Regions from separate parts of the Macrococcus bovicus genome, predicted to be linked through region 2. Evidence: riboswitches for the same ligand, from Rfam matches in the RefSeq annotation. Region 2 holds a riboswitch; the other holds the start of a gene.
The links. Region 2 has a riboswitch for S-adenosylmethionine ahead of metK (methionine adenosyltransferase). Riboswitches for the same ligand answer to the same signal wherever they lie in the genome.
Positions count from the first base shown of each region.

Region 1: linked by a shared signal. The riboswitch ahead of QSV55_RS03340 (methionine ABC transporter ATP-binding protein) and the one ahead of metK (methionine adenosyltransferase) in region 2 are both predicted to bind S-adenosylmethionine.

Region 1 covers NZ_CP128470.1:554,836-558,616, reverse strand. The annotation lists gene QSV55_RS03350 (MetQ/NlpA family ABC transporter substrate-binding protein) at 1-412, opposite strand, end outside; gene QSV55_RS03345 (methionine ABC transporter permease) at 438-1,133, opposite strand; gene QSV55_RS03340 (methionine ABC transporter ATP-binding protein) at 1,126-2,151, opposite strand; SAM riboswitch class I at 2,219-2,319, opposite strand; gene QSV55_RS03335 (YbbN family protein) at 2,356-2,559, opposite strand; gene QSV55_RS03330 (toprim domain-containing protein) at 2,615-2,998, opposite strand; gene gcvH (glycine cleavage system protein GcvH) at 3,068-3,448, opposite strand; gene QSV55_RS03320 (arsenate reductase family protein) at 3,516-3,781, opposite strand, start outside.
Region 2 covers NZ_CP128470.1:1,536,261-1,540,041, forward strand. The annotation lists gene QSV55_RS08365 (nuclease-related domain-containing protein) at 26-943, opposite strand; gene metK (methionine adenosyltransferase) at 1,144-2,337, opposite strand; SAM riboswitch class I at 2,438-2,537, opposite strand; gene pckA (phosphoenolpyruvate carboxykinase (ATP)) at 2,727-3,781, shown strand, end outside.

The sequences.
Region 1 (3,781 bases), 980 kb from region 2:
TGTTTGAGACGAAGATTTCTGCGCCGTCAGGTAGTTCATCCAGTGATTTATATTTTTTAGAATAGACAGCCATCGGTTCGATATGCACATTACCAGCAGATTCGATTTTATAGCCTTTTTCCTTCACTTCAGTGTCAAGGTAAGGTGTGTGCTGGAAGAAGTTTGCATCTAATTCGCCATCGTTCAACAGACGGTTCGGTGTTGTATAGTCGTTGATGATTTTGATATCCAGTTTGTAGCCTTCTTTTTCAAGGATCGGTTTCACTTGCTCAAGCAGTTCTGCGTGAGGTGCCGGTGAAGCCCCTACTTTAATCGTTTTATCTTCTTTCCCGTTTTCTTTTGACTCGGAGCCACATGCTGTCAGGACAACAGCGAATAACAGCGTAAGTGTAAATACTAAAATTTTCTTCATCGTTTTTCTCCTTTGTATTTTATATTTAACGTTTGTCTGTGCGCTTCGCCAGGAAGTCACCGATAAACTGTATTGCAAAGACTATGAGCAGAATGAAGACAGTCGATACTAAGATCACATCATTCTGACTACGGGTGAAACCTACTAAATAAGCAAGGTTACCGAGCCCACCGGCACCGATAACACCGGCGATTGCCGTAGCACCTACCAGCGAGATCGTGGTAACCGTGATACCTGAGATCAGAGCTGGCAATGATTCACGCAGCAGCACTTTCCAGATAAGTGTCCAGCGGCTCGCGCCCATCGCTTCTGCTGCTTCAATGACACCTTTATCGATTTCTTTCATACCGATCTCCACAAGACGGGCGTAGAAGGGAGCAGCGCCGATAATTAATGCAGGCAGCGCACCTTTGACCCCGCTGATCGTCCCCATCAGGACGTTGGTGAATGGAATAAGAAGCAGAATCAGAATAATAAACGGAATCGCCCGGAACAGATTGACAAAAAAGGCCATGATATTATAGAAAATCTTTGCCCCTCTTGATTTGCTGCGTGAAGCAAGGAATAACGCCGTTCCGATGATCAGACCGAATATAAAAGTGAAGATTGCCGAAATAATCGTCATATACAGCGTTTCATAAACAGCCACCCAGACATCCGGCCAGATGACATTCTCAAAACTGAACATTTCTCTTAACGTATCCATCATCGTATTATCCACGTCTTTCCACCTCCGCTTCAACGCCGTGCACCCTTAACTCGTCGAACATTCTTTCGACTTCAGCATTAAGGGCAGGCACATGTACGATCAGATGGCCGAAAGAACCGTTCTGCGTATGCTTAATGTTACCGGCAAGAACATTCGCATCCAGATCATACTTTCTGATCATCCGGCTGACAATCGGCTGCCCGGTAGAAGAACCGACAAACTTCAGGCGAAGAATCGCTCCGGTCGGATAATGTGCCATAATCTCATCGATAGAAGCTTCAACTTCAGCGTCTTTCAGATCATCTTTGACAAAGCGCTGCGTGACAGTTGACTGCGGATTTTCAAACACTTCCATGACAGGACCCTGCTCCACCACACGCCCATTTTCCATGACAGCGACCTGGTGACAGATTTTTCGGATGACCTGCATTTCATGCGTGATCAGAATAATCGTCAGTTTGAGCTGGCGATTGATGTTCACCAACAGCTCCAGAATTTCATCTGTCGTCTGCGGGTCAAGTGCACTGGTTGCTTCATCACAGAGCAGCACAGTCGGGTTATTGGCCAGCGAACGGGCAATGCCGACCCGCTGTTTCTGCCCCCCTGACAGCTGAGAGGGATAAGCATTTTCTCGGCCTTCAAGTCCGACCAGGCGGATCAGTTCATTGACCCGTGCAGTACGTTCAGTTTTAGAGACACCTGCAATTTCAAGCGGAAATGCAATGTTATCGAATACTGTACGTGACCACAGCAGATTGAAATGCTGGAAGATCATACCGATTTTCTGTCTTTTCTTTCTGAGGTCAGTCGGACTGAGCTCTGCAATGTTATCGCCACCGACGACCACATCACCCGTCGTCGGTTTTTCAAGGCCATTGAACATACGGATTAACGTACTTTTACCTGCACCTGAAAAACCGATGACACCATATATTTCACCCTCGTTGATCGTCAGATTGACATCATCAACAGCGGTTATCATTCCTTTTTTTGTTGCGAACTGCTTGACAACATGATTTAACGTAATCACTTACGTACCTCCTTTAAACGAATAAAGCGTCTTTCCCGTAAAGAGAAAGACGCAATGAGTTCATCGTCTCTCATCTTCTAAAGCGTATGCTTTATGTGAATTGGCACCATGTCATATGACGGTTGCCGGGTTTCATAGGGCACATCCCTCCACCACTCTTGATAAGAGTTATATTCAATTGTTATACATATTAGACTACAATATTTAAATCGTCAATACTTTACGAATAATTTCATAAATATTTGTGACGGATTCAAAACGATAGATGGTTTCCACTACTTCATCGTCTTTTACAATGAGCAGAACAGGCACACTCATCAGCTGATAGCGCTGCGCGAATGACGCCGCAAAATTTAAATCTACTTTCATTATATTGACTTCAATCAGTTCTGGCATGATGTCTATCATGCGCTCTGCGACCTTACATGTACCGCAGAGGGGCGTATAACCGAATATCACATAATTACCAGACGGGGCTGAAGGCAAATACTCCCTGACTTTCATCTTCCGCTTCCAGACCTTTCACTTCAAACTCATGTTTCATTAATTTTTTGGCGAGATAATCTACAGGGCAGCGGCCGACCTCACCATAAGTTGGATCAATATAGATATGCTTGCATTCACTTAAATGGCGTTTGAACCAGCTGCGAATGTTTTTCCCTGCTTTATCAGCATCAGTCATGATATAGACGTTATGGCCTGTCAGTTCATCGAGCATTTCGTCCATTTTACTGACACCCATCGTGCCGTTCGTGCAGATAATATGTACAGGTTCAGATAATACTTGTTGTAACTTTTTCTTGTCAGACTTGCCTTCCACAACTATGACTTTACTGATTACAGACATCTCATCACCTTTTCATATGCAGTTATAAAAAAATCCTTGATAAGCATCTTATCAAGGAAATTATAGCATTTACGCGTTAATCATTTCATCATATTGAGCTTGGTCAAGTAACTCATTTAATTCATCGTCACTTTCAGTCTCAACTTTAATCATCCAAGCATTTTCATAAGGAGATTCATTAACGAATTCCGGAGAATCTTCAAGTTCGTTGTTTACTTCTACAACTTTACCACTAAGCGGCGCATATAATTCTGAAACTGTTTTAACAGACTCAACGCTGCCGAAAGGTTGTCCTGCTGAAATTTCATCGCCGACTTCTGGAAGTTCAACGAAAACGATGTCTCCGAGCTCTGATTGAGCGAAGTCAGTGATACCGATTGTTTTAATGTTTCCTTCTGATTTTACCCATTCGTGATCTTTAGAATACTTTAAGCCTTCAATAGTTGCCACAAAAATCCCCTCCTAATAGTAATTACACTCTAATAATGACACAGCATGACAGCTTATTCAACATTTTTTATAGCCAGATCTGTCGATACTGTTCCTCCTTGAAACCAAGCGTAATCTGCTTACCGTTGGTTGCAAGCGGTCTTTTAACGAGCATCCCATCAGATGCCAGAAGATTTAATTTTTCATCCAGTGGTAACGCTTCCAATTTATCCTTCAGTCCAAGCTCGCGGAACTTAGTGCCTTGACGGTTGAACAACTGATCGACCTCAACACCTGTATCTTCAATCAACTTCCTGAATTCAGCAGCAGTCGGTGTCAGCTCCACAATATGAA
Region 2 (3,781 bases):
AAGGAGGTCATCAAGACCTCCTTGTCTACGGGTTCAACCGTTCTATTTCATCCAGCATATGTGCCAGTTCCTCTACAGAATACTGGAAGCGGCCATGGAAAACGTATTTCTCGAAGAATGTTTCCAGCTCGTCTTCACCGACGATGACCTTGACATTCTTATCACGAGAATAATTATCCATTGTTCCTGCATCATGTCCCTCTTTATTGAAATACATGATAGGGGTCACCGGATATTGCAGGTGCAATGTCTCCTGCAGCAGCTCGGCATGACGCTTCAAGTCCGCGATATTCTGATTCAGCGATTTGAAGTAGACGACGTCACGGTCGGCATCACGTTCCATCGCGATAGTGTGTTCGATATATTTATCCAGGTCAAGCAGACTGAAGACGTGCTCGAACATCGGGTCCACTGAAAACTGTGACTGATCGACGCCGTGATAAATATGCCCTTTCCAGTAATAAGACTCGAGCAGATAAACGCCGGTGCGTGTCATGACGAGATGGGCGAGTCGTTCTGTCCGCTTTAAATCACGGCCAGGCAGGAAGATATTAGCCAGCACATGCATATCTTCCGGACGGATGCGTTCATTGCGCACGAGACGATCCTTCAGCTGGATTAATGTGAAGTCAGTCAGATATTCTCCGCCGTCTTTTGTCAGCAGCTTCAGACTGTCAATCTGTGTCGCCTTCTCCGACAGCTGATGATTCAGGTCTTGACGTTCAGCGTCGAAGGCTTCCGCCTGCGCTGCCTGTTCTTTAGCAGCCTGTTCTTCAAGCGACGCGGCTAAGGACCGGCGCTCTGATTCATGACGTGCTGCCAGCTCTTCCTGTTCACGTTTACGTTTTGCGTTTGACATCAGCCAGAGCACAAGAAATACAAGTGCCAGTACAGCAAGTGCAATCAGCCCATAATGCAGGGGGGTTAATTCAGATAAGTTCATAGATCTTCTCCTTCTTTATTGTCTTATTCATATTATAAAGAAGTTCAGCGGGAAGTTCAGTAATTTTCATAGATAAATGAGCAGAGACTTGCACATAAAAACTGCTTTCATCATTAAAAAGTTATTTTTACACTGGACCGATCTACTCATTTCACAAAAATAGACAGGAAGCCTCTGCTCCCTGTCTTTATAATCGTCTATTATTTCGCTAAAGCTGCTTTCAGTGCCTCTGCTTTATCTGTCTGTTCCCAAGGCAGTTCAACGTCTGTACGACCGAAATGGCCGTATGCTGCTGTCTGCTTGTAGATCGGACGACGCAGGTCAAGCATCTTGATGATACCTGCCGGGCGTAAGTCGAATGTGCTGCGGACTGCTTCCACCAGTTCTACTTCAGAATAGTCGCTTGTACCGAACGTATCCACTGAGATTGAAACCGGATGTGCGACCCCGATTGCATAGGCAAGCTGAACTTCTGCTTTATCTGCAAGGCCGGCTGCTACGATGTTCTTCGCAACGTAACGTGCTGCGTATGCGCCTGAACGGTCAACTTTCGTTGCATCCTTACCAGAGAATGCACCGCCACCGTGACGCGCATAGCCACCGTAAGTATCCACAATGATCTTACGGCCTGTTAAACCGGCATCCCCTTGCGGTCCACCGATAACGAAACGGCCAGTCGGGTTGATGAAGTACTTCGTTTCCTCATCGATTAATTCAGCCGGCACAACTGGTTTGATGACATGTTCTTTAATGTCAGCCTGAATCTGCTCAAGCTCGATTTTCTCGTGGTGCTGAGAAGAGATGACGATAGTATCCACACGTTTAGGCTTGTTGTTCTCATCATACTCAACCGTTACCTGTGTCTTACCGTCCGGACGTAAGTAGTCAAGCGTACCGTTCTTACGTACTTCTGTTAAGCGGCGTGCAAGTTCGTGTGAAAGTGAAATCGGCAGCGGCATCAAGCTCTCTGTTTCGTTGCAGGCAAAACCAAACATTAAGCCTTGGTCGCCGGCACCGATAGATTCGATGTCTGAATCCGATAAGTCTTCACGGTCTTCAAGCGCACGGTCTACACCTTGTGCGATGTCAGGTGACTGCTCGTCAATCGCTGTCAATACAGCCATCGTCTGATAGTCATAACCGAATTTTGCGCGGGTATAACCGATCTCTTTAACTGTTTCACGCACGACTTTCGGGATATCAACGTAAGTAGAAGTCGTGATCTCACCGGCGATCAGTGCCATACCTGTCGTCACTGATGTCTCACATGCCACACGTGCTTTCGGGTCTCCTGTCAAAATAGCGTCTAAAATTGCGTCAGAAATCTGGTCCGCAATTTTATCCGGGTGTCCTTCTGTTACTGATTCAGAAGTAAATAATTTACGATCTGCCATAGATAATTCTCCTTTTATATATATGATTACGGTTCAATCCATAGAAAAAAGCCTTTCCCTACAGTTAAGAGAGAAAGGCTCGACAATACAAGTCCATTCACTCTTATCGTTCAGATGAGATCTGCAAACGGTTTGGCACCTTACTCAAAAGGTTGCTGGGCTTCAAAGGGTCCATGTCCCTCCACCACTCTGGATAAGAGAATCCGCAAGTAAGATAATACTAAACTTTGTGTAAACCGTCAACATGTTTAACTAAAAACTCAAAATGTACTATTTTTATGAATTTTCTAACATTAAATATGTGAGATGGCATATGATTTTCATTATGCTATACTAATGAGTGAAAATGCTTACATCAGCATATCAATCATCTAATGGGGGATTATTAAATGAATGAAAATTACGTGGCAGAAATCAATCAGCTGCTGGAAAAACCGTCTACACTGAAACAGTTATCACGTACACAGTTAATCAACGAAATTATTCAGAATAACGAAGGGGAACTGACTGAGTCAGGCGCCATCCGCACTGAAACCGGTAAATATACAGGCCGTTCACCGAAAGACCGTTTCATCGTGCGTGAAGCAGAGACGGAAGATAAGATCGACTGGGGTGCTGTCAACCAGCCGATTGAAGAGGAAGTCTTCCTGAAGTTAGTCGATAAAGTGCTGAACTATTTAAATAACAAGGAAAAAGTCTATGTCTTCAACGGCTATGCCGGCGCAAGTAAAGCCTCACAGTTAAAATTACAGGTTATCAACGAACTCGCTTGGCATAATATGTTTGCCCGTACCATGTTCATCCGTCCTGAAACAAAAGAGGAAGGCCTGGCTATTGATCCTGAATTCACGATCATCTCTGCCCCTCACTTCAAGGCAGACCCGGCAGTAGATGGCACAAAATCAGAAACCTTCATCATTACAAGCTTCAAACATAAGATCATCCTGATCGGCGGAACTGAATATGCCGGCGAAATGAAAAAAGGGATCTTCGGTGTCATGAACTACTACCTGCCGGTGCAAGGCATCATGAGTATGCACTGTTCAGCGAACGTCGGTGAGAATAAGGACGTTGCCCTCTTCTTCGGTTTATCAGGTACAGGTAAAACCACATTATCAGCAGACCCACAGCGTAAACTGATCGGTGACGATGAGCACGGCTGGAACGATGAAGGGGTCTTCAATATCGAAGGTGGCTGCTATGCCAAAACGATTGATCTGACACGTGAGAAAGAACCGCAGATCTACGATGCCATCCGTTACGGCGCTATCCTTGAGAACGTCAAAGTGGAAGAAGACGGGACACCTGACTATTCTGATAAATCTCTGACAGAAAACACACGTGCCGCTTATCCAATTGATAACATCGACAATATCGTCCTGCCGTCTTATGCAGGACATGCTAAAACAATCATCTTCTTAACAGCAGATGCATTCGGTGTACT